DNA from 3 places in the Burkholderia pseudomultivorans genome. Region 3 is predicted to be linked to each of the others. Evidence: riboswitches for the same ligand, from Rfam matches in the RefSeq annotation. Region 3 holds a riboswitch; each other region holds the start of a gene.
What was found. A riboswitch is a leader RNA that binds a small molecule or an ion and turns the genes downstream of it on or off. The one in region 3 is predicted to bind cobalamin.

Region 1 (2,259 bases), 920 kb from region 3:
CGCGCAACACGGCGCGAACCGTGACGAAGCGACGGGGAAGGGCGACGAACCGGCGGCGCGGCGGCCTGTGAAATGGCGTGACATGGCGGAATGAAGAGACCCGTATCGGGCCGGTGAAACGCGCACACCATCCGTCCCCCGCGGATAGGGCGTTCGGCGAGCGTCGGGCTCACCCCTTGCGTCGGCCGGTATCCGGGCTGGCCGCTTGCCAGGCCGCAGCCTTCCCGTCCGGCTGGCGGACAGTGGCATCGTGGGCGGCATGGGCGCGGGCGTTGCAGGACGCGTCGCGCGGGCGGCGTACCGTTGCGGGGACAGCACAGGCCGGGCGGATGTCCGCCTCCTGTTTCCCGTTTAACTGCATGCGCGGAATGCGCATGCGAGCACCGAACGCGGCGCATACGATAGCACAGGCGCTGCGGCCGGCGGATTCGCCGGAGCGTCGACCACAGGCGGGCGGCGAGCGTGCAGGCCGCACGCCGTGCGTTTCGATCGGCGACAAGGAAGGTGCGCCATCCGCGCTCCATCGCGATCCTGCCCGCGCGCCGTTGGCCCGCCTTGACGCTCCCCGCCGCGACGCCTACACTCGCACGCGTTTTGGTGCTCGCGCGTGCCGCTCCGGCGCGCGCAGTTAAACGGGAAACAGGGAGCCTGCCTGCGCCGCAGTCGAGCCAACCTGTGCTGCCCCCGCAACGGTAAGCGAACGCGTCGCGCGTCAGCGCGATGCAGCGCCGCTTCGCCGCATGCCGCGTGCATGCGGACGACCGCCACTGGATGCCGCGCGCATCCGGGAAGGCGAAGCGGCGTGTTCGTCAGCCCGGATACCGGCCTAAACGAAGGGGTTCAGCGCCGCGGGGAGGCGGCGCATCGTCCACGGCCGCAGCATGCCCGACGCCCGAGCGTTTCCCGATTCCGCCGCCAGGCTGCCATCCGCGCGACCGCGCCTGGCCCCGCGGCGAACGGCAGGCGTTGCGGGCGGCGCTGCCGGCGGCCGTGTTGGCATTCACGTGTCGACCGTTCGCAAGGAAGCGTCATGCCCGACTCATGTTTTCGCCCGCATCGGCGCGCCCGTCGCAGCGCGCCGGCGCCTGCGCGCGGGCGGCCGGCGCCGCGCACCGAGCCCCCGCACGTGAAGCGCCCGTTCCCCGCGAGCCCGCCCCGGCCGGCCGCACCTCGTCCCGTCGCGCGCCGCGCCGCAGCCGGCGCGACGACGCCGGCCTGACTCCACCGATTCACTCGACACTGGACCTACCATGACCATGCGCAAGCTGCCCGTCACGATCGTCACGGGCTTTCTCGGCAGCGGCAAGACCACGCTGATGCGCCACATCCTGCAACACGCCGAAGGCCGCCGCATCGCGGTGATCGTCAACGAATTCGGCGAGCTCGGCATCGACGGCGAAATCCTGCGGGGCTGCGGAATCGGCTGCGACGATGCGCAGGACGAAGCGTCGGGCCAGCTCTACGAGCTCGCGAACGGCTGCCTGTGCTGCACCGTGCAGGAGGAGTTCTATCCGGTGATGGAAGCGCTCGTCGAGCGGCGCGCGGACATCGATCACGTACTGATCGAGACGTCGGGCCTCGCGCTGCCGAAGCCGCTCGTGCAGGCGTTCAACTGGCCGACGATCCGCAACAGCTTCACGGTCGACGCGGTGGTTACCGTCGTCGACGGGCCGGCCGCCGCGAGCGGCCAGTTCGCGGAAAACCCGCAGGCCGTCGACGCGCAGCGCCGCGCCGACCCGAACCTCGACCACGAATCGCCGCTGCACGAACTGTTCGCCGATCAGTTGTCGTCCGCGGATCTCGTGATCGTGAACAAGGCCGATCTGGTCGATGCCGCGCAGTTCGAGCAGATCGAAACCGCAATTCGCGACGAAATCCCGCCGCAGGTGAAGATCGTGCGCGCGACGCGCGGCGAACTCGATCTGGCGATGCTGCTCGGGCTCGAATCGGCGTCGGAGGACACGATTCATCTGCGCCACGATCATCACGGCTCGGCCGACGACGGGGACCATGACCACCATCACGACGACTTCGACTCGGTCGTCGTGAGCGGCGACGCCGGCTCGCGCGACGCGACGATCGCCGCGCTGCAGCAGCTCGTCGAAACGCATACGATCTATCGCGCAAAGGGGTTCGCCGCGCTGCCCGATGCGCCGATGCGACTCGTGATCCAGGGTGTCGGCCGTCGTTTCGACAGCTATTTCGACCGTCGCTGGCAGGACGGCGAAACGCGCGCGAGCCGCTTCGTGCTGATCGGCG
Region 2 (2,259 bases), 900 kb from region 3:
CGGCGCGCGCCTTCGCGCAGCCCGTGCTGCCGGTGCAGGCGACCAGCGTCGCCAGCGGATCGGACGGCGCGCACACGAGGCCGAGCGCGGCGAATTCGTCGAGCACGGCCGGCGCACGGGCCGCTGCGACGCCGTGGATGAACACGCCTTGCCATGGCGTCATCGACAGCGTGCCGTCGCCGTCGGCTTCGGCGCAGGCGGCGAGCCGTTCGAGTTGCGCCGCGTCGAGCCGTCCGAGCGCGAACTGCGCGCCGACGCTGCAGCGGCCTGCGTCGAGCGACGCGCGCGCGCCGAAGCGCAGCGCGGCGTCGGAGGGCGGGCGACGCCAGCCGGCCAGCGCCGGATCGGTGACCAGCGGGAACGGCAGGTAGCGCCGCGCGTGTTCGAGCAGCGCGGCTTCGTTGCTGGTCGCCAGCAGCGCGCGCATGCGCGTCACGTCGGCCGGCGCGAGATCGAGGAAGGCGAGCAGCAGCGCGCGCACGAGCGCGACGGTCTGCCCGGGCGACACGTCGATCGACGCGGGCGCGTCGCGCTGCGCGACGGGCGGGCATCCGGCGAGCCCGGCCGCGATGCGCACGTCGCCGTCCGCGCGACGCCACGCGGCGAGCCAGATATCGTGAGGATGATCGAGCGCCGCGACCGATTCGCCGCCGTCGAGCTGGATCGAGAACTTCGGCGACAGTTCGCCGCGACGCGGCTCGTTTGCGAGCATCCGCAACAGCGGTGCCGCGAGTGCGCGGCTGTCGAGCCATGCGGCCGGATCGTGTCCGGCGAGCGGGCTGAGCATCAGGTTGCGCGCGTCGTCGCTGGCGGCGAGCGCGGCCGCATCGTCGGCATCGACCTGCGGGCCGAGCCCGGCGTCGAGCAGCGCACGCGTCAGCGCGGCGGCCGCGCCGTCGCGAATGCCGCGCAGCTGCAGATTCGCGCGATTGGTCGCGTCGATCGCGCCGGAGCCGTACGCGCGCGCGGCGTCGGCGATCGCGCGCGCCTGTCGTGCGTGAAGCCGGCCGCCGGGCAGCTTGATCCGGCACAGTCCGCCGTCGGCGGCCGCGACCACGCGCACGAGCCCCGGACAGGCCGACGGGCGCACGACGGACGATGCGGAAACGGAAACGGGGGCGGAACTCAAGAGGCACCGGGACAGTGTCGCGCCGCGGCCAACGCATCGGTACACCCCGCCCGATGCCGGCTGGCACGCACGCACTTTCAGGCCGGCAGGTCTCCTGGCTGACAGGTCGGCGCCGGCTCCCGGCCTTCCCGGTGAAACCAGTGGCGTGAGGGGGGAACGGCTCGCTGTCTACAGTTGCGGGGGCAGCCACAGCAGCGCGATGCGCCCTGTGTTCCCTCTTCGGCCCCGAAGGGCACCGGCGAACGAACGCGCGTAGCATACCCGATTTCGCGGGCGGCTCGCGACCGGAAAACCGTGCGGCGGACGTGGACGGCGGCGGCATCGTGGCGAAGCCGTCGTCGGTTGGACGGCGATGCCGGCCGCGCGCGCGTCGCCGATATTTCGTCAGCCGAATCGGCCGCGCACCGACTCGTCCGCATGCGCAGGCGACGCCCGCCCGGCAAGTGAAACGCGGAGTGGAACACGGTACTATCCCGTTTTTCGCGATGCGGACCGGTACGCGGTCGGCAACAGGACGAACGATGGGGAAGGGTGCATGACGGCATGGCTGACGGTGGTGGGCATCGGCGACGACGGCTTCGCGGGGCTCGGCCGCGCCGCACGCCGCGCGCTGCTCGACGCGACGCTCGTCGTCGGCGCGAAGCGGCATCTCGACATGCTGCCGTCGCGGCTCCCGGCCGCGCGTGAAGCGTGGCCGTCGCCGTTCGAGCTGTCGGGCGTGCTCGCGCGCCGCGGCACGCCCGTTTGCGTGCTTGCAAGCGGCGACCCGATGCTGTTCGGCGTCGGCGCGACGCTGGCGCGCCAGCTTGGCGCCGACGAATGGCGCGTGCTGCCCGCGCCGTCGTCGCTGTCGCTCGCGGCCGCGCGCCTCGGCTGGGCGTTGCAGGAGGTCGGCGCGGTGTCGCTGGTCGGCCGTCCGCTCGCGACGCTGGCGCGCCACCTGCTGCCGGGGCGGCGCCTGTTCGTGCTGAGCGCCGACGGCCGCACGCCGGCCGAGGTCGCGGCGGAACTCGCCGCACGCGGCTTCGGGCCCACGCGCATCACCGTGTTCGAGCATCTCGGCGGCCCGCTCGAGCGGCGTCTCGACGGGCTCGCGCAGGACTGGGCCGTCGACGAGACGGCCGCGCTGA
Region 3 (2,259 bases):
AAATGCTTCACCGTGCCGCACGCTCGTTTGCAGTCGCAGCAATTCCGATGCGAGCGACAGCGCCGCCATGACCGCGATGCGATCGGTGCCGCGCACCGAACTGTTCGCGCGGATCTTCGACATTTCGGCGTCGACGCGCGCGACGGCCTCGAGCAGCGCTGCTTCGGTCTCGGCCGAGCAGGCGAGACGATAGGCCTGGCCGAGAATCGAGACTTCGATCTGCTTGGTGCTCATGCATGTTCTCCGTGGCTGGCCGCGTCGTCGCCATCGGTGCGCGCCTGCGCATCCAGCAGGTCGAGCTGGTTGTCGGATTGTTCCGCGCTCTTGGTGCGCGGCAGCTTCTCGAGGATCGCGTTCAGTTTGACCTGGGCGTCGTCGATCTTCGCCGACAGCGTGTCGCGCTCGGCTGCGAGCGCATTGCGTTCCTCGCGCAGTTGCGCGAGCTCCGCGCGGACCGTGTCCGCTTCCGCGCGCAATTGCGCGACCTGCTCCTCGAGCGCGAGCCGTTCCGAGTGGTAGCGCTTGTTCAGCGAAATCAGTCGGCCAATATTTTGAGAAAGGGTTTCGAGTTCGTTGAGCATCTGCTGCGTCCTCTAAAGACCCAGCATTTTAGCGCGGAATACCGGGCATTCCGACATCTGTAACGTTTCCAGTCGTAACACCCCCGCTTCTTGTCGCGAATCGGCGTGTTGCGCGGCACATTGCGCACGTCGCGCGAGGCTTTCTTGACGCTCGCGCGGCCCGCTCCTAAACTGGCGCCGCCTCGGTGCACGCGCGTGGCACGCGCGGTTAAACGGGAAGCAGGGCGCGCGCTTTCGCCAGCAAGCCGCCAACCTGCGCTGCCCCCGCAACGGTAAGCGGCCGCGTCGTTCGACGCAGGCCGGCTCGGGCGCGTCCGGCATGCGTTTCGCATGCGGCGCGGGCCACTGCGCGATTTCGCGCGGGAAGGCGAGCCGGTCCGCCGCCAGCCCGGATACCGGCCGGGGCGGGAAGCCCGCACGGGCTTCATGACGCGCGGCCTGCGGGGAGGCAGGATGCGCAGTGCTTGACGGGATTTTCTTCGATGCCGACCCCAATCGTGCGCCGGGCACCGGGCGCGCGCCGCAGCCTTGTCGCTTGCCGCCGTCGTGCGCATCGGCGCGGCTGGATCGCCGATCGTGCTGCGGCGCGCCGTGCCCTGTTCGAAGCGGCGCCGGCGCATCGGTCGCACGCGGTGCGGCCGTTCGCGTCGGGCCGCACCGTGCCGGCTCGACCTGACCGCCGTCCCGACCCGGACGCTTTCCTCTATATTGCGCACAATGCCTGCCGCGCGACCGCGCACGGATCCGGATCCGACGCGATCGCCGACTTCACCGTGCATGCCGGCGCGACGGCGGTTACGCCGGCGTGCATCCCGACACGCCGTTCGACAAGGACTACAAGCTTGCCTATGCCCATCCCCTGCGATGCCGCGATGCCGCTGTCGCGCCCGGCCGGCCGCCGCCGCGCATCGCGCACGGCGCCGCACGTCGCATGAACGCCGCGCGCGCCACGGCGATCTGGACCGCGCTCGCGGCCGTGGTCGCGCTCTTGCTGGTCGCGTCGCTGTCGATCGGCAGCGTGCCGATGTCGCCATGGCAGGCGCTTGCATCGCTCGTGCCGCACGGCGGCGGCGCGGCGGCCCACGACGCGCTGTTCGCCGACATCGTGCGCACCTTGCGCCTGCCGCGCGCGCTCGCGGGCTTTGCGTGCGGCGCACTGCTCGCGCTGGCCGGCGCGCTGCTGCAGGTGCTGCTGCGCAATCCGCTCGCGGAACCGTACGTGCTCGGCGTGTCGGGCGGCGCGGCCGGCTTCGCGCTGGTTGCGATGATCGCGGGCGGCGCATGGTGGCTCGTCGACGCGTCCGCGTTCGCCGGCGCGCTCGTGTCGATCGCGCTCGTGCTCGGGCTCGCGCGCCGCGAGCTGGGGCGCGGCGACGCACGCGACGCGTCGCCGCGGCTGCTGCTCACCGGCGTCGTGATCGCGGCCGGGTGGGGGGCGCTCGTCACGCTGCTGCTGTCGCTCGCGCCCGACGCGCGCCTGCGCGGCATCATCTTCTGGCTGACCGGCGACCTGAACGGCGCAAGCGCGCCGTGGTTCGCCTGGGGCGCGCTGCTGCTGGCGGCCGGCGTCGCGCTGCCGGCCGCGCCGCAACTGAACGTGCTGCTGCGCGGCGATGCGACCGCGCTTGCGCTCGGCGTGCCGGTCGCGCGCTTGCGCGTGCGGATCTATCTCGTCGCG

Region 1: linked by a shared signal. The riboswitch ahead of cobW (cobalamin biosynthesis protein CobW) and the one ahead of WS57_RS37425 (hypothetical protein) in region 3 are both predicted to bind cobalamin.
Region 2: linked by a shared signal. The riboswitch ahead of cobG (precorrin-3B synthase) and the one ahead of WS57_RS37425 (hypothetical protein) in region 3 are both predicted to bind cobalamin.

The regions. Positions count from the first base shown of each region.
Region 1 is NZ_CP013378.1:3,147,964-3,150,222, forward strand. It holds cobalamin riboswitch at 166-403, opposite strand; cobalamin riboswitch at 579-845, shown strand; gene cobW (cobalamin biosynthesis protein CobW) at 1,251-2,259, shown strand, end outside.
Region 2 is NZ_CP013378.1:3,166,651-3,168,909, forward strand. It holds gene cobG (precorrin-3B synthase) at 1-1,129, opposite strand, end outside; cobalamin riboswitch at 1,196-1,384, opposite strand; gene WS57_RS26900 (bifunctional cobalt-precorrin-7 (C(5))-methyltransferase/cobalt-precorrin-6B (C(15))-methyltransferase) at 1,665-2,259, shown strand, end outside.
Region 3 is NZ_CP013378.1:4,064,089-4,066,347, reverse strand. It holds gene WS57_RS31085 (cell division protein ZapA) at 1-234, opposite strand, end outside; gene WS57_RS31080 (hypothetical protein) at 231-581, opposite strand; cobalamin riboswitch at 748-1,000, shown strand; gene WS57_RS37425 (hypothetical protein) at 1,064-1,516, shown strand; gene WS57_RS31075 (FecCD family ABC transporter permease) at 1,513-2,259, shown strand, end outside.